4 regions of the Candidatus Clostridium eludens genome follow, and region 1 is predicted to be linked to each of the others. Evidence: riboswitches for the same ligand, from Rfam matches in the RefSeq annotation. Region 1 holds a riboswitch; each other region holds the start of a gene.
The links. A riboswitch is a leader RNA that binds a small molecule or an ion and turns the genes downstream of it on or off. The one in region 1 is predicted to bind S-adenosylmethionine.
Positions count from the first base shown of each region.

Region 1 (6,157 bases):
CATAAAAATTCTGCAACTTAATAAAATAGTGCACACGTAAATGGAGCACATTATTCTACTGGCAGTACCTCCTTTTAGTATTTTGTATTAGTTTTCCATTCGGTTCTCAATATTCCATAAAGATACATATCGTACCTAATTCCATCTCTATGAATAAATTGTCTATAAGTTCCTTCTTTTTTAAATCCTAATTTTTCATATAATTTTATAGCAGGTGTATTGTAAGATAAAACAGTAAGTTGTATTCTATGAAGATTTAATTCTTCAAAACCAAATTCCATAGTAAGGTATAAAGATTCCTCTCCTATTCCATGTCCCCTAAAAGCTTCTTCTCCTATACCTATGTATATTGTGGCAGTTCCATTATTCCACAGTATATTCTCAAATCCTGTAATTCCAATTATTTCATTGTGTTTTGTAGAGTTTACAGCAAAAATAAATTTATCGAAACTTTCTTTTGAATTTTTTATTGTACTTTTTAATTCTTCCAAGTTTCTGGGAAAGGCGGATATAACATCAAAGTTTCTTAAAAATAATATGTCATTATACCATTTCTCCAAATAAGGTAGATGCTCTTCCTTAAAAGCAGTAAGGACTACATTAGAACCTTTTAGTAAATTTTTAATCAAAATATATGCACCTCTTCTAAAAAATTACAATTAAGTAATAATAACTTTTTTGACATAACCATTATAACCCATAAACTATATGAAATTCAATTTTGAAATCAGCGGAATATTATTTGGTTTTTATATATTATAATATATTTTTATTTACTATTATATGAAATTCATATAAACTTTAATAATATAAATAATTTGTTTTTAACCAATTCACCACTTACGCTTGGAGTGTGGTCATCTCTGTAATATAATTTTAGCTACTGCATTAATTATGATTACTTCTAAACTGCTTGAAAATGCCTGAGAAAAACGCCAGGGAAAAATTTAAATAAGTGTGCTATAATTATGGGATGATAACATATGTTTTTTAATTTGTACCTTTTTACACAGGGGATTGATATGCATGAATGTAAATTATCAAAATGAATTAAATAAAATTATAAATAAAATTGTAGAGGATGAAAAAATTCCTTCCCTATTGCTCCACAGCTGCTGTGCACCATGCAGCAGCTATGTGTTAGAATATTTGTCTAAGTATTTTAATATAACGGTTTTTTATTATAATCCCAATATATATCCCCAGGAGGAATATGTAAAGAGAGTTAGGGAACAAGAAGAATTTATTTTTAAATTTAGTCCTAATAAAATAAATTTTATAGAGGGTCTGTATGACAGTGAAAAATTCTACTCTCTATGTAAAGGACTTGAAAATGAAAAAGAAGGCGGATTTAGGTGTCTTAGATGTTATAGGTTGAGACTTAATGAAACGGCAAAGCTTGCTAAATCTCAAAAATATGATTACTTTACAACCACTTTAACTATAAGTCCTCATAAGGATGCAGGGAAATTAAATGACATAGGAAGAGATTTAGCTAGTAAATATGGAATTGAATACTTATACTCAGATTTTAAGAAGAAAAATGGATACAAAAGATCCATTGAGCTTTCTAAGATATACAATTTATACAGGCAAAATTACTGTGGTTGTATATTTTCTAAGTTAGAGTAACCGGAAATTTGGGAAATTTATACAATGATTATGGTTTGTAAAGTAAGGGGGTTATAAAAGTGCAGTATAATTTCGACAAAATTATTGACAGAAAGAATACCCACTGTGTTAAATGGAATTTAAATATGGAACAATGTGATGATATTATACCTATGTCTATAGCAGATATGGATTTTGAAACTGTGCCAGAAGTCAAGGAAGCAATAATTAAGAGAGCACAACAGGGAATTTACGGGTATACAAAGATTAATGGGAGCTATTATGATGCTGTAATAAGTTGGATGTGGAAAAGACATTACTGGAAAGTTAAAAAAGAATGGATTGTTACTAGTTCAGGGGTTGTCCCTGCTATTAATACTATTATTAGGGCTTTTACTCATGCAGGGGATAAAGTCGTTTTGCAATCACCAGTGTATCATCCATTTTATAAGGCCATATTAAGAAATGGATGTGAAATAGTAGATAATCCTCTGAAATTTTTTGAGGGAAAATATCATATGGACCTGGAGGATTTAGAACAAAAATTAAAACATCCAAGGGTGAAGCTGTTAATACTTTGTAGTCCTCATAACCCGGTTGGAAGGGTATGGAATAAAGAAGAATTGGAAAAGTTAGGAGAGATGTGTGTAAAAAATAATGTGATAATAGTATCTGATGAAATTCATTCAGATTTGGTATATAAAAATTACAGGCATATTCCTTTTGCAACCATATCAAAGCAGATTGAGCAAAATTCTATAGTATGCACTGCCCCAAGTAAAACTTTTAATTTAGCAGGTCTTCAGGTTTCCAATATAATTATACCAAATAGTGAGTTAAGAAGGGGATATATTGTACAATTGGAAAATATAGCAGCATCTAGCCTTAATTTATTTGCTATTATAGCTTGTGAAACAGCATATAGACATGGGGAACAATGGCTAGAGCAACTTATAGATTATATAGATGAAAATAAAGAATTTGTTAGAAAGTACATAAAAGAAAAAATACCTAGGCTTAAGGTTATTGAACCAGAAGGTACTTATTTGCTGTGGATTGATTGTAGAGAATTAGGAATGAATACAGCAGAACTTAAAAATTTTATGCTCACTAAAGCAAAGATTCAATTTAATGAAGGTTTTACATTTGGCAAAGGTGGAGAAGGTTTTGAAAGAATGAATATGGCCTGTCCTAGAGACATTATAAGAGAATCATTAAAGAGAATTGAAGAAGCTATAAATAATTTATAGCTAATTTACAAATAGTATAATTAATATATTGTTCCATTTTACAAAATTAACTGAGTCTTATTTTTTGGAGGAGTTTTTATGTCAGAAATAGTTGTAAAAGTTACAAGGGGGCTTTTAACTGAAAGTATCCATAGGGCAGATATAGCTGTAGTAAGCAGTAAAGGTAAACTTCTTTATAGTCTAGGAGATCCGTATAAAACTACTTATATGCGTTCTGCTGCAAAACCAATACAGACTTTAAATGTTATATTATCCGGAGCTGACCAAAAGTTTTCTTTTACAGATGGGGAAATATCCATAATGTGTGCTTCTCACTATGGAGAAGACTTTCATAGGAAAACTGTTGAGGAAATATTAAAAAAGATAGGACTTGATGTAAATAGTTTACTATGTGGTTCCACTTTATCTTTAAATGAAGAGTACGCTAAAAAACTTTTATGGAATCATGTAAGGTTAAATCCCTCTTATACTGATTGTTCAGGAAAGCATTGTGGAATACTTGCCGTATGTGTTTTAAAGGGATATGATTTAAATACTTATAACCTTCCAGAACATCCTGTACAAAAAGAAATAAAAAAAATACTGTCAGAAGTTTGTTCGGTAAAGGAAGATAGTATAATTGTAGGTGTAGATGGCTGTACTGTACCTATTTTTGGAATACCTTTATATAATATGGCATTGGGATTTTGTAAAATGGCTAATGATAATGTATTTACCGGGGATTATAAAAATGCTGCTCATAGGGTATTTAAAGCTATGACAGCTGTACCTGAAATGGTAGCGGGAACAGGAGGGTTCTGTACTGAACTTATGAAAAATACCGGGGGAAAACTTATAGGGAAGCTTGGAGCAGAGGGAATATATTGTGTTGGAGTTAAAGGTATGGACTTAGGGTTGGCAATTAAGATAGAAGATGGCAGCACTAGGGCTCTGTGGCCTACAACTGTTAAATGCTTGGAGGATTTACAGGTTTTAAATGAAGAAGAGAAAAAAGCTTTAAGTAAATTTAAGATTAAGGACAACGTTAATAATAGGAGAGAAAAAGTAGGAGAAATATTTCCTGGTTTTTATTTAAATAAAAATTAAATTTTAAAATTTATTGAAGCAAAAATAAAAGGTATTTCGTCTAATATGTATCGAGGAAGTTATAATTGTTTTGGATTAAGTAGGCGTTATTATTTAATAATATTGCCTGCTTTTGTTTTGGTGTAAAAATATATCCTATATGTACAACTCTTAGCACGTACTTAGGAGATGCTATAAGGAGGGATGAATATTAAATTGCATATACGCTGGTTATAAAGGCGGACTGATAAAAAATCTGTGGAGTAAAATAAATAATAATAAAAATCATCATTGACATTAGTTTAAATGTCTGATACAATTAGTAAAAATTAAATAAAGATCCTTATCAAGAGAAACGGAGGGGCTGGCCCAATGAAGTTTCAGCAAGTAGTATGAATTGTATTCATATGAGGTGCTAAATCCTGCAGATATATTTCTGAAAGATGGGGGAATGGATGCTAAAAATCTATTTAATATTCCTTTTCATCTGCGAAAAGGATTTTTTTATTACTAAATTTTAGTTGACTGGATGACCGGAGACTATGAACAGAGTCTCTGGTCTTTTTGTTTTTAAAAATTTTAATTATTTTAACAAGGAGGAGTATAAAAATGAGTGAAATATTAAATGAGTCAATAGCATATGTAGAGCAATCAAAGGTAGGATTATTAATTACAGTAGGTGAGGATAATTCACCCTATATAAGGAATATAGGTGCTTTTTCAAATGATGGTGCAAATATATATTTTGTGACTAAAAAAGAAAGTAATAAGGTTAAGCATATAAAGCAAAATCCCATAGTTACATTTTATTTTCAAAATGAGGGGCAATCTTATGATACCTTTAAAAGTGTTGCTGTAACAGGAGAAGCTTCAGAAGTATTGGCTGGTCAAGAATTTAATAGTGCAGTAGAAGGAATAAGTAATAGATATCCAATTATAAAAGAACAAATATCTAATGGAGAATTTAAAGATTCTTCAATATATAAAGTTAAAGCGAAGTTTGTAAAGTTAGCTGATTATACTAGAGATTCTAAGGAGATAAAAGAGACGATCTAAAGCCAGTTATAGCAAAAGGAGGACACTTATGAGTGTTGATATAGAAAGGGCTTCAGTGGAAGTAAGAGAACGAAGACTTAAGTCTATTACTGGATATGAAGGTACTGCTTTTGATTTATGTAGGAGTTATGATAATAAAACTTTATGTAATTGTGAAAGATCATTTACTCAATGCACAACCTGCAGTGCCGATCAGGTTATGAATCAATTATCTTGTATTCAGGATGCAGCAATTGTAGAGCATGGTCCAGCAGGCTGTAGTGGTGATATTCCAAGGCGTAATTTGGTAAATAGGTCAGGTAGAAGAACAAGAAATATAGAGGTATGTAATATAAAATATATAAATACTAATTTAACTGAAAAAGATATGGTATATGGGGGAGTATTAAAACTTGAAAGTGCTATAAGAGAGGCAAAGAAAAGATTTGACCCCAAGGCTATATTTGTAACTTCTACCTGTGCTTCTGCTATAATAGGGGACGATATTGAAAGTGCAGCAGATAAGCTTGTAAGCTTGAAAAGGAAATAGGAATACCCGTAGTAGCAATATATTGTGAGGGTTTTCGATCAGGAATTTGGGCTACGGGATTTGATGATTCTTATCATGGAATTTTGAGGAAAATAGTTAAACCTGCAAGAAAGAAAAAGTCAGATGTAGTAAATATAATTAATTTTCATGGTACAGATATATTTTCACCACTGTTGGGGAAAATTGGACTTAAGGTTAACTATATTGTACCTTTTACTACTATAGAACAGCTTAGCTATATTTCGGAAGCTGCTGCTACACTTCAGATTTGTTCTACTCTTGGGACCTACTTGGCTGCAGGATTAGAAAAATATTTTGGAGTACCGGAAGTAAAGGCTCCAGGACCTTATGGAATATCCGGATTTAATTCATGGCTGAGAGAACTGGGTAAAATAGTACACAAAGAAGAAGAAGTTGAAAAACTTATAGAGGAAGAAAATAATAGGACAGCTCCTAGAATAGCTGAACTCAAAAAAAAGCTGCGGGGCAAAAAAGTATTTATAGGTGCAGGTTCGGCTTATGCTCATAGTATGGTAGCCATTGTGAAAGAATTAGGCATGGATCTTATAGGAGCTTCTACCTGGCATCATGATCCCATATTTGATAATGAGAACAAAAAGTCAGATACACTGAGAAATGACGTAAA
Region 1 is NZ_JBJHZX010000021.1:32,077-38,233, forward strand. Features, by position in the region: gene ACJDU8_RS14375 (DUF2156 domain-containing protein) at 1-3, opposite strand, end outside; gene ACJDU8_RS14380 (GNAT family N-acetyltransferase) at 75-629, opposite strand; gene ACJDU8_RS14385 (epoxyqueuosine reductase QueH) at 1,027-1,632, shown strand; gene ACJDU8_RS14390 (MalY/PatB family protein) at 1,692-2,861, shown strand; gene ACJDU8_RS14395 (asparaginase) at 2,940-3,947, shown strand; SAM riboswitch class I at 4,267-4,376, shown strand; gene ACJDU8_RS14400 (pyridoxamine 5'-phosphate oxidase family protein) at 4,536-4,982, shown strand; partial or broken gene ACJDU8_RS14405 (nitrogenase component 1) at 5,011-6,157, shown strand, end outside.

Region 2 (6,157 bases), on a different contig from region 1:
TTACAGTAATAACCTATACTTTAGTATCTATATTAGGGAATTTGGGCAGGGCTATTTCTATTATTCTTCTTATAATACAGATAGCAGGAAGTGGTGCAACTTATCCAATACAGCTTCAATCATTAATTTTTAGAATATTACAGCCTTTATTTCCGTTTACTTATTCAGTCAGTGGTTTCAGAGAAGCTATTGCAGGGCCCCTTATAGAAACTGTAGTTTTAGATTTTATAGCATTATTTTTGATATCAATATTTTTTATATTAATTGGCTTATTCCTTAAAGAACCATTACACAATAAGATCCATAAATTTCAAGTTAAATTCAAAGATTCAGGTATAGGAGAATAGCTCACGGGAGGTCACATATGAAAAATGTATTTAAAATATTAAAAAGAGATTTAATAAATATAATAAAAATCCCAGCAGTACTTATAATAATTTTAGGATTTTGTTTTTTACCCTCCCTCTATGCATGGATTAATATTAAAGCTTCCTGGAATCCTTATAGCCAGACTAATACCCGTAGGCTTCCCATTGCCATAATTAATGAAGATAATGGAAGCAAATTTAATGAAAAAAATATAAATATCGGAAATGAAATTGTTAAAGAATTGAAAAAAAATAAAACTATCGATTGGATTTTTATAGATGAATGGCAGGGAAATTACGGATTAAATACAGGAGAATACTATGCATTAATTGAAATACCTGAGGATTTTTCCAGTAAAATGTTAAGTCTTACAACATCAAGTCCTGAAAAACCTAGCATTATATACAGATCTAATGAGAAATTAAATGCCGTAGCTACCAAAATTACAGATTCAGCAAAAACTAATTTAATAAGCCAAGTAAAAAGCAACTTCATAAAAACAGCAAGTGAGCAGGTTTTTAAACAATTAAACTCTATGGGAAAAAAATTAGAAAGTGACAAGCCACAAATTGTACAATTAAAAGATACTATTCCTGAAACTATTTCCAGTATAAATGACATAAAAAAGTATATAGCAGAAATAAATTCTAATTCAGAAAACCTACAGCAATATCTAAATGCTCAAAAAGCTGATTTTCCTAAACTATTAGAACAAATTAACGGCCTTCAAAGTATTGTAGCACAAAGCAAATTGTTAGTTTTATCCACCAAACAAACATTGAATTCAACACAGAACAATCTGAACAACGATATAAATGAAATTCAATCACTAAATAACCAGATACAGGATCTCCTAATAAATTTAAATAATATAAATGTCAGTACCGATTTAAGTACTACTATAATAGACCAATTACTAAATTTAGACAATTCTTTAGTAAAAGAAATAAATACCACCCTAGAAATTCTTGAGTCTATTAATGATTTTATACCTAATAATGGAACAAGTGAGCTTATAGATTCACTTACTGGACTAAAAGGCTCAATACAAACTGAAAAAACATATTTAAACCAATTAAAAACATTAATTAGCAGTAATTCATCTAAAGACAGTATCAATTCAGTTATAAATGAACTTTCTACCTTAAACAATGAAATATCCATGAATGCAGTTTCTGTATCTAATGCTTTTTATTCCGATACCTACCAGGCAATGGATATTGTAGCTGACAACTTAACAAACAACTTAAATAATATAGATTCAATATTAGAATCAACAAAAATTCTTGTGCCACAATTAAATACACTGGCTAATTCAGGTATATTAAGCAGTAAAGCATCCTCTGACCAGGCAAATGCTTTAAGCAAAAAGTTGGAAGATGTTCAAAATAAGCTGAATGAATTAAGCAGTAAAATGCAAAATTTAAACGAACAAAATTTAAATGAAATAATAGAATTTATGGGGAAAAATCCAGATGAATTATCCGATTTGCTTTCATCACCAGTAAATGTAAAAAATATTGAAGTTTATAATTCAGGATTATTCGGTTATGCAGTAACACCTTTTTATACTACACTGGCAATCTGGGTAGGCATATTATTATTATCCTCCATATTAACACTAGACTGCAAAGATTTCGAAAATGAAAAAAAATTGGATTTAAAACACAAATACTTTGGAAAATTAAGTTTGTTTTTAATATTATCTTTCATACAAACTACTATTATTACCCTGGGAGATGTATATATATTAAAAGTTTACCCTCAAAATATGCCTCTTATGATGTTGGTGTCACTAGGCTGTAGTATTACATTTACAATTATAATATTCACACTGGCGTCAATACTTGGTAATATTGGCAAAGCTATTGCTGTAATAATTATGGTTTTTCAAATTGCAGGAGCCGGGGGACTTTATCCTATACAGACCCTTCCAAAAATATTTGGTACATTGGCACCATTTTGGCCTTTTACCTACGCTATAGATGGCTTCAGAGAAGCTATATGGGGCCCCTTACAGAAAAATGTATTTAAAGATTTTATAGCACTGGCTGTTTTTTCATGTGCATTTCTGTTTTTATCACTTTTAAAAAGACCTTTGCATAATTTAATAAAAAATTCAGAGCACAAATTTAGAGAATCAGGACTTTAAAGACCTATATAAAAATAGATTTGGCAAATTAATTATTGACAAAAAGGAAATTTTAGTATATCATATGGTGTAAAATCAAATTAAATCTTATCAAGAGCGGTGGAGGGACTGGCCCTATGAAACCCGACAACCAACATTTTATTAAAATGTATGGTGTTAATTCCAGCAGATTATTTCTGAGAGATAAGGAAAATAGTTTCAAATTGGTTTATCGTTAAAGTTATTTTTCTTATAGAAAAATAACTTTTATTTATTTTAACCCCATAATTAAAATTTGAATATTAGAATAATAAGATTTGATTGCCACTAAAACTATTATAATTTAAGGAGGGATTTTATGCCCATAAATATACCTAACAATCTTCCAGCCTCTACAGCGTTAAAAGCTGAAAATATATTTGTTATGAATGAAACTCACGCAACAAGACAAGATATACGACCACTTAATATAGTTATATTGAATTTAATGCCCCTTAAAACTGTTACTGAAATACAGCTTTTAAGACTACTTAGTAATTCACCGCTACAAGTTGATATAACTTTAATGTATTCAAAATCTCATAGTTCAAAAAACACTGCTGAAGAATATCTTATTAAATACTATGAAACTTTCGAAGAAATAAAAAACAGAAGATTTGACGGTATGATAATAACAGGTGCACCTGTAGAGAAACTTGAATTTGAAGATGTTGATTATTGGGAAGAATTAACTGAAATTATGGATTGGAGTACTACAAATGTTTATTCAACTTTATATATATGCTGGGGCTCTCAAGCAGGACTTTACCATCACTTTAAAATTCCAAAATATATTCTCAATAAAAAATTATCTGGTGTTTTCTCTCATACTGTTAACAGGGCTAATACTAAACTTTTTAGAGGTTTCGATGATGTATTTTCTGCACCACATTCTAGGTATACCTTTGTAAAAAGGGAGGACATCGAAAAAGTTCATGAACTAGAAATACTTTCTGAGTCAAAAGAAGCCGGTGTCTATATAGTGTCAACAAAAGGTGGCCGCCAAATCTTTGTTACGGGACATCCTGAATATGATACTTTAACATTAAAATCTGAATACGAAAGAGATATTGGACAAAATTTACCTATAGATATACCCCAAAATTATTTTCCCGACAATGACATAAGTAAACAACCAGTGGCAAATTGGAAAAGTCATTCCAACCTGTTGTTTTTAAACTGGCTTAACTACTACGTATATCAGGAAACACCTTATGATTTAAACAAACTTTAGCAGTATTTACAATAAAGTAAAAATAAAAAAGGCATTCATGCCTTTTTAATATTTACTTCAGATATAAAATTCTATAACCCACACTTTTCTAATGCTTGCTTTAAATCCCAAATAATGTCACCAGCACTTTCTAATCCTATGCTAAATCTAATATATCCTCCTCTAAATTCCTCTGGATAAAAATTAATCCGTTCATCGTTTGGACCGGTGTAAACAATTAAGCTTTCATCATGACCCAGAGAAACAGCTTGAATGATTAGCTTGAGAGAATTAATGAATTTATTATGGGTTTCAACGTCTGCTTTAAGTCCAAAAGAAATAATTCCTGAATACATCTTCATCTGTTTTTTAGCAATTTCATGCTGTGGATGGCTCTCTAGTCCAGGATATGCTACAAACTTTATTGATGGATTTGATTCTAAATACCTGGCAACCTCAAGTGCAGTTTCACTATGCTGTTTCATACGCAGAGGAAGTGTTACAACTCCACGCATAATCAACCATGCATTAAACGGACTTATAGCCCCCCCAAGATTAACCATTGCCTCGCGCTTTATTCTGTCCACAAGCTCCTTTTTTCCAATTACTGCACCTCCCATAGCATCTCCATGTCCATTTATATATTTTGTTAAACTATGTATAACAAGATCAGCTCCAAGCTGTAGAGGATTCTGTAAAAATGGAGATGCAAAAGTGCTGTCAACGCTTAATAAAGCTCCAATAGATTTTGCAATCTTAGCTATTTCCTCAATATCACTTACTTTAGTAGTAGGATTTCCTGGAGTCTCAATATGAATAAGCTTTGTATTTGGTCGTATTGCTTTTTTTATCTCTTCTAAATTAGAAGTATCTACAAGGCTTGCTTCTATTCCATATTTATCTGGTAAATATTCATTTAATAACCTATAAACTGCTATATAAGATACATTAGAACAAATCACATGCGCTTCCTTATTTAGAAAGGTAAAGAATACACCCGCCAGTGCAGCAACACCACTTGCAAGTACTACACAATCTTCTCCCCCTTCAAGAGACGCTAACTTTTCCTGAAGATATACCTGGTTGGCAGACATATTCCTGGTATAAAGCAGCTGATTTGCATCACTCCAATTTATAGAAGATGCATCTTCTGGGAGTCTGTAACAATTTGCCATAGTTATAGGACGTCTAATGGCTCCTGTTTCCTTGTCAATTCCGTTCCCTACATGAACACATCTAGTTATAAAATCACTTTTTTCTTCATTAATCATTTTTATATCTTCCCTCCAATTTATTTTATCATTGCATAATACTGCTTGAGGCAGTATTATGCAACTTAATAGTAGTTATTTTTAAAATCTCCACACATAATTAAAGACTGTTAACTAAGATTTTTTGACTTCGATAAATATTTTTTATTTCATCAACTTTATTAAGTCTTTCCCAAGGGGCATCTATATCATCTCTCCCAAAGTGTCCATATGCAGCAGTATTTTTATATATAGGTCTTTTTAAATCAAGATCCCTTATAATGGCCGCTGGCCTTAGATCAAATAGTTTATTTATAATTTCCACTATTTGGTCATCATTTACCACTTTACCTGTACCAAAAGTATCTACACTTATGGATACAGGTGCTGCCACACCTATAGCATAGGCTATTTCTATTTCAATTTTATCCGCTATACCAGCAGCTACTAAATTTTTTGCCACCCACCTTGCTGCATAAGCCCCTGATCTATCCACCTTAGTTGGATCTTTTCCTGAAAATGCCCCGCCGCCATGTCTTCCATATCCTCCATAGCTATCAACTATTATTTTTCTTCCTGTAAGACCAGAATCTGCCTCTGGCCCTCCTTTTACAAACCTGCCAGTAGGATTAACTAAATATTTTGTATCTGAATCCAGCAGCCATTTAGGTATTGCTGCTTTAACAACCTTATCGATTATGTCCTTTTCAATTCTATCATGACTTATATTATCCTTATGTTGAGAAGATACAAGTATAGTGTCTACCCTTATAGGTCTACCTCGTTCATACTCTACTGTAACTTGTGTCTTTCCATCAGGACCTAAATATGGAATTATACCATCCTTTCTTACTTCTGCAAGTTGTTTTGAAAGCTTGTGTGCCAACACTATGGGAAGAGGTAAATATTCCGGTGTTTCATTTGTTGCAAATCCAAATATTATTCCCTGATCCCCTGCTCCAATTGAGTCAATACTGTCTTTTTCACCACTCCTAGATTCTAATGAGTCATCCACGCCAAGTGCAATATCTGAGGATTGTTCATCTATAGATGTTATTATAGCGCACCTATCTGCATCAAACCCAAATCTTGAATTACTATATCCTATGTCACTTATGGTTTTCCTCACTATTTTAGGTATATCTATATGAGCTT
Region 2 is NZ_JBJHZX010000030.1:29,086-35,242, reverse strand. Features, by position in the region: gene ACJDU8_RS17985 (YhgE/Pip family protein) at 1-347, shown strand, start outside; gene ACJDU8_RS17980 (YhgE/Pip family protein) at 365-2,521, shown strand; SAM riboswitch class I at 2,606-2,711, shown strand; gene metA (homoserine O-acetyltransferase MetA) at 2,859-3,773, shown strand; gene ACJDU8_RS17970 (trans-sulfuration enzyme family protein) at 3,845-5,023, opposite strand; gene metK (methionine adenosyltransferase) at 5,124-6,157, opposite strand, start outside.
Region 2: it holds a riboswitch for S-adenosylmethionine, as region 1 does, so the genes downstream of both, metA (homoserine O-acetyltransferase MetA) here and ACJDU8_RS14400 (pyridoxamine 5'-phosphate oxidase family protein) in region 1, are expected to answer to the same signal.

Region 3 (6,157 bases), on a different contig from region 1:
GTTTCTCCCATACCATGAGCTATTTGTATTACACCATATATTTTCTGATTTTCAGTCGGACACCATTTTTCAGTAAAAAAATTTATATCTTGAGAATCCTTATAGAAAAACGTGTCAGACTTATATGCTGCATTTGTACTCACACATTACTCCTCCTTTATATTTTCTAGATTTGCTATTTATTTTATATATCTAAAGCCTGCTCAAAATCTGCTATTATGTCTTTAATATCTTCAATCCCCACAGACACTCTAATCAATTCAGGCGTTACCCCTGCCGCCCTTTGTTGTTCCTCTGATAATGCCAAATGAGTTGTACTTGCAGGATGAATTACATATGTTCTTACATCACCTAAATTAACAACTATAGAAGCTAATTTCAACTTTTCACCTACAGCTTTTGCCGCCTCAATTCCTCCTTTCACACCAAAAGTCAGAATCCCGCTTCCTCCACCTTTCAAATATTTCTTAGCCCTTTCATATTCTGGATCTGATTCTAAATAAGGATATCTCACCCATTCAATTCTAGGATGCTGCAGGAGATATTTAGCTAAACTTAAAGCATTATATGAATGCCTTTCCATTCTTAAATGTAATGTTTCTAATCCTAAATTTGTTAAAAATGCATTAAATGGAGCTGGTGCCGCACCAAATTCTTCTACTAGATTAGTTCTCAACTTTCCTGAAAAAGCACGTTTTCCAAATGCATCAACAAATACCAAAACTGCTGGCCCAGTTGGGGTTGTATAATCTGGAAATTTTCCATTTGCCCAATTAAAGTTTCCACCATCAATAATTATTCCTCCTAGTGACACTGCATGTCCATCCGAATATTTAGTAGTAGAGTGAACAACTATATTTGCTCCATATTCAAAGGGACTTGTTAAATAGGGTGTTGCTATAGTATTATCAACAATAAATGGTATATCTAGTTTTCTTGCTATAGAAGAAAATTTATGAAAATCTAGTACATTAAGTCCTGGATTTCCTATAGTTTCACCAAATATTAGTTTAGTATTTTCCTTTTTTACTGCTAAAATTTCTTCTTCAGAAGCTGCTGGCTCTACAAAAGAAACATTAATACCCAATTTAGGGATAATTGTATTAAAAAGATTGTATGTACCTCCATACAGATTTGAACTTGCAATAATGTGATCTCCTGCATTAGCAATGTTTATTATAGAATAAACTACTGCGGATTGTCCTGATGCGGTGGCAATTGCTTCAACCCCCCCTTGTAGTTCTATATATTTTTTTTCAAGGGCTGTTACTGTTGGATTTCCTATTCTTGTATACAAATATCCCCCTGTTTTCAGTGCTTCTACATCTGCACTCACTGCTGCTACCTTTGCTACTTCATCAAAACTATCATATTTATATGATGTACTTTGAATTATGGGTACCACTCTTGGATTACCTGAATTAGGTGAATACCCTCCTTGCACTGCTTTTGTTCCTATTCCAAATTTTTCACTCATAAAAAATCCTCCTTTTGGTAATTTGGGCATACTTTCATAATAATTATATAGATATATATGTAATGAAATAATTTTTAAATTTAGTGGGATAAATAAAGAGGTCAAAGCTCATATACTATAGAGATTATGCACTAAAAACTCTATAATAAGTAAACCTTGACCTCTAGTTTGTCTAGTTAATCAAATAAAAAAACTTTCTATAAGAGAAACTACAGAAAGTTACATTCCTTACGTTTCTCATCTTTCAGGTTTCACCTGCTGGAATTAGCACCATTGAATATATTTATAAATACACTCAGGTTGCCGAGCATCATAGGGCCAGTCCCTCCGCTACTCTTGATAAGAAATTTCATTTTAAATTTTTACAACTGACACATATAACAATTGATTTACATATAATCATATAATTTCTAAATTATTTTGTCAATAGTAAATTAATTTTCAAAATGAATTTTGATTTTAAATAATGCAAAAATCAAAATTATGTTGTATAATTATCTAAAAATGGCTTATTATATTATGTAAACTTATATTATTATGAAGTTTTACTTACAGAGGTGGTAAATTTGAATAAATTTTTAGATAGAATTTCTTATTACTTTAAAGACAGCTACGGTATTGATACACTTTCTAAACATCTTTATATTGCAGGACTTGTACTTTTTCTTCTTAGACCTGCCTATACATTAGGTTTTGTGTTTATTATATACAGCAGCTGGAGATGTCTCTCAAAAAATAAATACAAAAGATACAGGGAACTCCAAGCTTACGAAAATTTTATTTCACCCATAATTTATAGATTTAAGGGATTTGGAAATTCAATGAATCAAAATAAATACTATAAAATATTTAAGTGTCCAAATTGTAAGCAAAAATTAAGAGTACCAAAAAAGAAAGGAAGAATAACTATAACCTGCAAAAACTGCGGAACTTCATTTAAAGGCAAATCTTAACTAGTGCTGACAATAATATAGTTGCGGTAAGCATTTTTTTATTTAATATACTCACCGCAGCTAATTTTTAGCTAAAATCTCTTAGGTCTTTATTTCTTGAAAATTTGTACATGGATATTAAAAAGAAAGCTGCAGCAAAAGCCAATATTATAGCAATATTTAAGTATATGCTGTAAATTGAATTTCCCTTTTGCAAACTTGAAATTGAGCTTAATACCCACCTTTGCGGCATAAAATCCGATATTCTCTGAAAATACTTAGGCATATATTCTACCGGGAAAAAGCATCCTGAAATCAGGCAGGTAGGGGTTATTATTAAATTTTGCATTGCCGAAACACTAGCAGAATTATTGCTAAAAGACACTGAAAGCTCAGCAAATCCAATTCCTACAGGTACAAATAATATAAGTATGAAAAACATCTTGAAAAATGAAACTCCCATATTTATATGAAATACATACGCTAATAATATTAAAGTTAAAATTATCTCTCCTGTAATGACTAAAAAATTCACTATTATATTGGCAAATATATATTTTTTAGAGCTTATCGGAGAAGAAAATATCCTAAAATAAGTTCTATTTTCCTTTTCCTTTAATATTATTTCAGCTAAATTTGTGGCTGACATTAAAATTATCATGAGCAAAAATCCTACAGCACAGTTAGTTATATTTTTATATTTTGCATTATCCTTTACAGAGCTTACATACAGCTTAAAACTATTTTTATGGTAACTATTGTACATTTTATAAAATACATCTTTATTTCCATGGGCCGCACTACTCATAGCTGCAATATTATCTATATAATTATAGAGGTGATATTTTACATAAGCTGTACTCTGCTTTCCTTTTATAGAAATTATCTGAATATTTTCAGGCTTTCCCCTGTATACACTTTCAGAAAATCCAGGATTAATTACTACAACACAATCTAATTTTTTTGAAGTTATACTGTTATTTACTTCTGATGCACCTATAATACTTACATTAAAATTATCCAAACTCTTAAGATAAGTCACGGTATCCCTTGATATATAGTTATTATCATTATTAACTATACCTATCTTGGATATACTTTCATTAGAGCTGCCGTAAGCCATTAAGGCTATAATAATTCCCACTATGGGCAGCAGTACATAGAAAATTATATTGGATTTCTTTCTAAAAGTAACTTTTAAACTATTTTTAACCAGCCATAATATATCCCTCATATTAAATGCCCTCCCTTTTTCCTGCCACTACTGCAGAAACTAGTAAAAACACACAGGCTATTGCTATATTTAAAGTTACTATTGGTAAAATTGCTCCAGTATCGTTAGCATAAATAAGTTTACTTAATCCTGCATTATTCCACGTGAGAGGAGACATAGCAACAACTATATCCATGAAACTTTTAGAGCTTGCGGAAGTACTTACTGGAAAATATGCTCCTCCTATAAAGGCTACCACTTGAATTAAAATTATTACAATTGGCCTTACCACTTCCTGCCTTTTTACCATATAGCTTATCCCAAGGCCAAAGCTCACCGCTAATATTACCTCCGTGAGCAATGCAATCAATACAAGACCTATATGTTGTCCCCAATTGGCCTTAAATACAAATTTACTTACAGCCACTACAATATATACACAAAAAACATTCTGTGCTATAGACCCAATCACCTTACCCACCAAAATTTCACTTCTGCTTACAGGTGCAGCCATGAGCCTTAAGGCCGTATTTTTAGTTCTCTCTTTTCTCATTAAAGAAGTACTGCTAATTGATGCATATAGTGCTATGAGAGTACTCATAGACATAGAATAGTAATCCATAGAACCTGGAGCTTTCCCAGAATTTAAAGAAACCTCCTTTATATAATCATCTTTATTTTGCGCAGCTGCAATTTTGTTTACACCCTGAGGATTAACTTTCATAACCTCTGAAATTAAATTATATTTACCTATAAATCCTTCAAGCATTCCTTGAACTATACTATTTTCAATAGAATTCCCATCATTTTCATATAGCTTTACACTTTCTTTACTAATTTCAATATAGGCATTATATTTATTCTGCTTTACCTTAAGTAAAGCATCTTCCTTATTAGATGAGGCAGTGAAATTCATTCCTTCCTTTTTGCCCTGATTCATAAATTCACTAAAATACCTAGAAAATTGTTCACTTTCACTATTTCTATATAATATATTTATTTTATCTTTAGATACAACATTTGAATTGTCACTATCAAAAACAGATGAAAAAGCTGTTCCCAGTATTAAAATCAATACTATAGGGAAGGCCAGCATAAATACCAGAGTTCTTACATCTCTTATACTCTCCTTCGCTTCTTTAAATGCAATATTTAATATATTCAATTATTTCCACCTCCCTTTAGTCTCTTAATTTTCTTCCTGTTAACATAAGAAATACCGTTTCTAAATTAGGAGTTTTTTCCTCTAAATTTCTTATTTCTATACTATTACTTATAAAATACTGAATTATTTTATTTAAATTATTGATCTCCACAGAGGAATTTACCTTAACTAAGTTATCCCTAATTTCTACTGAAATTACTCCATTTATTTTTTTTACATCATCTTCATTTAATTCATCTGCAGATTTTACTTTAAACAGATATTCATTAGTGTTGGTAACTATTGATTTTAATTCATCTTTTGTTCCGTCTGCTATTATTTTTCCATGATCAATTATAGCCACTCTAGAACATATTTCCTCAACTTCTTCCATGTAATGACTAGTATAGATTATAGTACATCCCATTTTATTCAGTTCTTTAACAGAGTTTAAAATATACTTTCTAGATTGAGGATCTATTCCCACAGTGGGTTCGTCCATTATAATGAGCTTTGGTTTATGGGCTATGGCACAGGCTATATTAAGCCTTCTCTTCATACCTCCTGAAAAATTTCTAGAGTATTCTTTTTTCTTATCAATAAGCCCCACAAATTTAAGTGCCTCTTCAGATTTCTCCTTCAGCTCTGTACCCCGCATTCCATATAATCCTGCAAAAAACTTCACATTTTCATAAGCTGTAAGCTCTTCATAAATTGCTAGCTCCTGAGGTACTATGCCAAGATTCATTTTTGTAAATCTACTGTTTCTTTTTATATCTTTATCCAAAATCCTTATAGTTCCCTCTCTGCTTCTCAAAAGCCCTGAAATTAAGTTTATAGTTGTACTCTTTCCAGCACCATTTGGACCTAGAAAACCAAATATTTCTCCTTTTTCTACTGACAAGGATATATTATCTACTGCTATAAAATCCCCATATTTTTTAGTAAGGTTCTTTATTTCTAATGCTTTCATAAAATCACCCCTCCATTCAATTGATAATTAACTATTTCATGAATTAATTATATAAAAAAAAGGCAAACTTATTTAGTATATAAATTCACCTTTAATACATGAGAATATTCACTTTTTACATTTATATATTCATGAAGTTTTTAATAGTCCTATCTATGTATCCGAACGCTACCATTGCTAACACCCCCACCGCACTCTGTGAAAGCGATTCACACAAAATTAAAAATTTTGGTTCTCTGCTTTTCTATCAAAGTGGGGGATAAGAGGTGCTACGCGCCTGGATAAGTTCTTCCCCTAAAGGATAACGTATTCTAAGTGCTAAAGACACTAAGAATACTGTTAATAAGGTTCAGATGGAGAAAAGTATTTCTCATAAGCAAACTCCACCTGAACCTAAGAATCACTTGATAGGCAATAG
Region 3 is NZ_JBJHZX010000022.1:15,597-21,753, forward strand. Features, by position in the region: gene ACJDU8_RS14705 (alpha/beta fold hydrolase) at 1-143, opposite strand, end outside; gene ACJDU8_RS14710 (O-acetylhomoserine aminocarboxypropyltransferase/cysteine synthase family protein) at 185-1,477, opposite strand; SAM riboswitch class I at 1,712-1,823, opposite strand; gene ACJDU8_RS14715 (hypothetical protein) at 2,044-2,430, shown strand; gene ACJDU8_RS14720 (ABC transporter permease) at 2,498-3,643, opposite strand; gene ACJDU8_RS14725 (ABC transporter permease) at 3,645-4,787, opposite strand; gene ACJDU8_RS14730 (ABC transporter ATP-binding protein) at 4,804-5,739, opposite strand; gene ACJDU8_RS14735 (sensor histidine kinase) at 6,140-6,157, opposite strand, start outside.
Region 3: it holds a riboswitch for S-adenosylmethionine, as region 1 does, so the genes downstream of both, ACJDU8_RS14710 (O-acetylhomoserine aminocarboxypropyltransferase/cysteine synthase family protein) here and ACJDU8_RS14400 (pyridoxamine 5'-phosphate oxidase family protein) in region 1, are expected to answer to the same signal.

Region 4 (6,157 bases), on a different contig from region 1:
TAATAAGTATGGAAGATGGTACAAGTATTTTTTCCGGGTTAGAAGACTTAGGATTTGTGGATATAGACAGTATTGAAGTATATAAAAAATATGAAGAAAAAAAGACAGTGAAAGAAGAACCAAAAATAACAGAAGATATGCTTTTGTATGATAAAGAAGTGACTTGTCCAGTATGTGAACACAAGTTTTTAGTTCGTACAGTGAAAACAACTGGTTATAGAATGAAAAAGAAGGAAAGTGATCTTTATATAAAATATGACATTATAAATCCGTACTTTTATGATGTTTGGGTATGCAATATATGTGGATACGCTTCTATGAAGACTGATTTTCATAAGTTAAGGGAATTTGAGATAGAAATCATACAGAAAAATATTACTCCAAAATGGCGAGGAAGAAAATATCCAGCGATATACGATATTAATATAGCAATAGAGAGATATAAGCTATCGTTACTTAATTATACAATCATTGGCTCGAAATCCAGTAAAAAGGCTATGAATTGTTTGAAAATTTCATGGTTATACAGAGAACTTGGAGACATAAACAACGAGGAACTATTCAGAAAACAAGCTCTTATAGGCCTTAAAGATGCTTATTTAAATGAGCAACTTCCTGTATATGGTATGGATAATTTCACAATCTTGTATTTAATAGGTGAATTAAATAGACGTTCAGGTAATTATGATGAAGCGTTAAGGTATCTAGGGGAGGTAATAGCTTCCAGAAGCGCACATAGGAAGATAAAAAATTTGGCAATAGACCAAAGAGATTTAATAAAAGAAACATTAGAGAATAATGAAGAGAAGAATAATGAAGATGTTGTGGAAAGTAAGAAAAAAGCAGGCTTATTTTCAAGATTTTTTAAATAAGGTTGAATTTAATAATTTAATTATAGGACTACATTATTTATTTATAGAAAAATTATTTAAAAAACTTTTCATTGGAAAGGATAATATTTAGTGATTAATGTATGTGTAATAAGAAAAAGGTTATCTAATAATTTTCCAGCGCTTAAAGAAAAAAATTTCAGGTATTTCTGGATAGGACAATGTGTATCTTTAGTTGGAACTTGGATGCAGAGAACAGCCCAACAATGGTTAGTGTATAGTCTTACAAAATCTTCATTATTGTTAGGAATTTTAGGGGTGGTACAATTTACTCCAATGCTTATATTCTCTCTTTTTGCAGGGGTATTTATAGATAGGTTTAATAAGAAAAGAGTTCTTATTGTCACCCAGAGCATTTTAATGTTGTTGGCTTTTATACTATCTTTTCTAGTATGGAGTGGCGAAGTACGATATTGGCACATACTTGTTCTTGCAGGAATAATGGGTTTTGTAAATACCGTAGATATGCCTACAAGACAATCTTTTATACCAGAAATTGTGGAAAAGGGAAGTATGGTAAATGCTATTGGATTAAATTCTTCAGTAGTAAATGTGGCAAGAATATTAGGTCCGGCAGTGGCGGGATATGTAATGGTACAATTTGGCTCTGCCTTGTGTTTTTTCTTTAACGGAATAAGCTTTATGGCTGTAATTCTAGGCATTGTTTTAATTAAACCAACTCACTTATATATGAGGAAGCAAATTGGAAATGTTTTTTTAGGTGTAAGTGAGGGTATAAAATATATTAGATCAAATAATATAATTCTAGCCGCAATGTTATCTATGTTTGCAGTAGGAACTTTTTCAATGAACTCAGATGTTATTATTCCTGCTTTTGCAAAGGTAGTGCTTCACCAAGAAGCATCAGGTTACAGCATTCTCTTATCTGTAATGGCAATAGGTTCTTTTGTAGGAGCTGTTACTGTTGCGACTAGAGCCAGAAAAGGTCCAAGTAAAAAGTTGCTTTATGGAAGTTCGATATTAGTATGCTTTTTTCAAATCGTTTTGCTATTTGCACATTCCTACGTAATATCGGTAGTACTGTTAGTAGTACTCGGCTTCTTTACAGTAGTTTTTATAACTTCGGTAAATTCAACAATTCAGTTAAATACAAGTAATGATTACAGGGGAAGAGTAATGAGTGTTTATACTTTGGCTTTTAATGGAACCACACCTATTGGCAATCTTTATGCAGGGGACATTACAGAAAAATTTGGACCTAATTTGGGTTTTTTTAGTTGCGGCTTTATAACCTTAGTTCTTGTAATGGTGGTAATTGGATTGTTCAAAGTTAGTGTGTTTTCTAATACTAAAAGTAAGTAGGGTTCAACAAAATATTTGCATTAATAGTAATCCGCTTATAGAAAATTTGAAAAAATTTGAATAATATGCTTGACTTAGAGTTAACTTTAAGTGGTAGAGTATAAATAGTTATATTTTTTTATAAACCTTATAAAAAAGAATAGGAGGACTTAAAGATGCCAAAAAGTCTTATTGCATTTTTTTCATATTCGGGAAACACAGAAGTTATTGCAAATACCATAAAAGAAAATGTTGGTGGTGAGCTTTTTAAAATAGAAACAATTGAATCTTATCCAACTAATTATAATGGAGTTGTGGATAAAGCTAGACAGGAACAAAATGCCCACTACAGGCCGGAACTAGCAGCAAAAGTCACTGATATGGATTCTTATGATATAATTTATATTGGTTATCCTAATTGGTGTAGTACAATACCAATGGCGGTCTTTACATTCTTGGAATCATATGATTTTTCTGGAAAAACGATTATACCATTCTGCACACATGGCGGAGGTGGCATGGGCAGAAGCGCATCAGATATCAAAAAACTTTGTCCGAATTCAAATGTCTTAGAAGGCGTAGCAATCAGCGGAAGTAGTGTTAATAAAGCAGGAAAAGATGTATCAGCATGGTTGAGTGAAATTGGTGTTATTTAAGAACGCTAAGTCAAACCTTAAAAGAACTTATCCAGACCCGTAGCACCTCTTATCCCCCCACTTTGATAGAAAAGCAGAGAACCAAAATTTTTAATTTTGTGTGAATCGCTTTCACAGAGTGCGATGGGGGTTAGCAATGATAGCGATGGGATAAATTTATTAAATCAATATTTTTTAAAACAGGAGTGATTAAATATGGAAAAATCAAAAGTTTATTTTACAGATTTTCGTACAAAACTTGGAGAGGGTCTGCCTACCAAGCTAAAAAGGCTGATTAAAGATGCGGGTATCGGACAAATCGACATGGATAATAAGTTTGTTGCTATCAAGATGCACTTTGGTGAACTTGGTAACTTAAGTTATCTTCGTCCAAATTATGCTAAAGCTGTAGCCGACATGGCGAAAGAGCTGGGCGGTAAACCTTTTCTGACAGACTGCAACACCCTATATCCTGGCAGCCGTAAGAATGCCCTTGAGCATCTAGAGTGTGCATGGGAAAATGGATTCACTCCACTTACAGTAGGATGCCCTGTTATTATTGGAGATGGATTAAAGGGGACCGATGATATCACGGTACCTGTAATAGGTGGCGAATATATAAAAGAGGCTAAAATCGGCCATGCAATCATGGATGCCGATGTGTTTATCAGCTTAACTCACTTCAAAGGTCATGAAATGACTGGTTTTGGTGGTGCCATTAAGAATATTGGAATGGGCTGCGGTTCCCGTGCTGGAAAAAAGGATCAGCATATTAATGGTAAACCTCATATCATAGAGGAGAAATGCCGAGGATGCCAAAGATGCCATCGTGAATGTGCTAATAATGGTCTGTTGTTTGACGATGTAAAAAAGAAAATGACTATCAACACAGAAGATTGTGTTGGTTGCGGTCGCTGCCTAGGTGCATGTAATTTTGATGCAATTCAGTTTGCAAACTGGTCAGCCAGTGAAGAACTGAACTGCCGTATGGCAGAATACACCAAGGCAGTAGTATATGGTCGTCCTTGCTTCCACATTTCTCTTGTGGTAGATGTTTCACCTAACTGTGACTGCCACAGCGAAAATGATGCTCCCATACTTCCTAATCTAGGTATGTTCGCTTCATTTGATCCTTTGGCATTGGATCAGGCATGTGTGGATGCCTGTATGAAGGCTGCCCCACTGGCTAATAGTCAGCTGTCCGATAACATATCAGAACCCCATTTTGTTGATCATCATGATCACTTTACTAATTCCACACCGGAATCAGAGTGGCGTACTTGTCTTGACCATGCAGAAAAAATAGGAATCGGTAATCGTGAATATGAACTGATCATTGTTAAATAAAATATGTACCTCCATTAGAAGATATGGATGAATATATTTTATAAAAATTAATTTGTTATTGACAAGGTAATCAAAAAATTATATTATTAATTATAACTTAAATAGTATGTTTTAGTAGTTGTCCATTTAAAAGTTAACGCTTAAAATTTAATATGAAATTTCTTATCAAGAGTAGTGGAGGGACTGGCCCTATGATGCTCGGCAACCTGAGTATGTTTATCAATATATTCAATGGTGCTAATTCCAGCAGATGAAATCTGAAAGATGAGAGACAAACGGAACACAACTTCCTATATAGTTTCTCTATATAGGAAGTTTTTTATTTGATTAACTAGATAAACTGGAGGTCAAGTCTTGTTTACTATAGAGTTTTGTGTAGTCTCTGTAGTATATGGACTTTGACCTCTTTATTTATTATATGAAATGCCTGGAAGAACTTATTCAGGTGCCCAGTAGTGCTTATCTCCCATTTTCAAGAAGATGGAAGTGTTGGTAATAGCAGCGTTTGGATAAATAATATTATATACCTGACCGGTAAACCGGAGGTTACATTATTAAAAAGATGTAACCTTTTTTTGTATAAATTATCAAAGGCATATATACAAATTGTCTTATAAATATTCATAGTCAAATTGTGCTAGGAGGTGTTCTAATGTTAGAAGAAGATTTGATACAATAATAGGTTGTTAAGTTGAACTGCTTAAAAAAGATAATCTGTGTCAGAAAAATTATTGAATAAATAAAAGTGAAAAATAGGGGGAAAGAAATGAAAAAAAATAAAAAGTTTAAATTATCTTACTATGTAATTATGTTAATTTTATCCACAGCATTTTTTGCGGCGTGCTCAAATACAACAACATCTAATCAAAAGTCTGATGCTGTAAATGAACAAAATGCTTCAAATAATAAGAATTCTGCTAGTTCTGGTGTTACTGATCCTATTGATGGGAAGTCTGTTCCTTCACTTAAAGGTAAGAAGATAGGAGTTGCCATAGAAGGAATAAGCAATAATTGGGAGAGGCAAGCTTATCAAGCTCAAATTGATCGAATAAAACAATTGGGGGGAACAGCCATTGAAGTTAATGGCGAGCGTAATACTCAAAAACATATTTCTGATATTGAGAATTTGATTACTCAAAAGCCTGATGCAATCATTAAGCAACTTGGAGATGCAAAAGTATATGCACCTGTACTTAAGAAGGTACGTGCTGCAAATATTCCGCTTTTTACTGTTGATCATCCTAGTGAAGATAGTATTACTAATGCTTCATCAGATAATTATTTTATTGGTGAAGCATTAGCACGTAAAATGTTTGAAGATATAGGTGGAGAAGGTAAAATTGCAGTTTTTAATGGATTTTATGGAGAGAGAACTTTAGCTATTCGTTATGATGAAATGAAATATGTGGCTAAGGATTATCCTAAAATTCAGTTTATCCAACCTGAGCTGCAGGATATTATTGATGGTACTATAGAAGATTCAAAAAAGAAGGTTCAAGATTTGTTAATAAAGTATCCTAATAAGGGAGATTTAAAAGCTATCTGGGCAGGGTGGGATATTCCTGCAATTGGCGCTTCTCAGGCTTTAGAGGCAGCTGGGAGAACTGATATTAAAGTTTATGCGGTTGATGGAGATCCTAGTGCACTGAAAGTACTTGCGGATAAAAATTCTCCTTTTGCTGCAGATATGGCCCAACAGCCTTATAAAATTGGTCAGGCTGCAGTGGATTCTGCTGCACGATATTTAAATGGTGAAACAGTACCAAGGTCAATTTACGTAGATCCATTACTTGTTACGAAGGATAATGTACAAGATGCAGAAAAGATTTTATTTAAAAAGTAAATAAGAATATCAAGACAGAGGGTAGGAATATTTTCTATTCTCTGAATAATAATTTGTGTGTAAAGGAGGGTGTATTAGTTTATGAATGAAAAATATATTTTAGAAATGATAAATATAGAAAAAGAATTTCCAGGTGTTAA
Region 4 is NZ_JBJHZX010000011.1:5,993-12,149, forward strand. Features, by position in the region: gene ACJDU8_RS08765 (DUF2225 domain-containing protein) at 9-872, shown strand; gene ACJDU8_RS08770 (MFS transporter) at 963-2,213, shown strand; gene ACJDU8_RS08775 (flavodoxin) at 2,369-2,848, shown strand; gene ACJDU8_RS08780 (DUF362 domain-containing protein) at 3,044-4,174, shown strand; SAM riboswitch class I at 4,334-4,445, shown strand; gene ACJDU8_RS08785 (sugar ABC transporter substrate-binding protein) at 4,941-6,017, shown strand; gene ACJDU8_RS08790 (sugar ABC transporter ATP-binding protein) at 6,099-6,157, shown strand, end outside.
Region 4: it holds a riboswitch for S-adenosylmethionine, as region 1 does, so the genes downstream of both, ACJDU8_RS08785 (sugar ABC transporter substrate-binding protein) here and ACJDU8_RS14400 (pyridoxamine 5'-phosphate oxidase family protein) in region 1, are expected to answer to the same signal.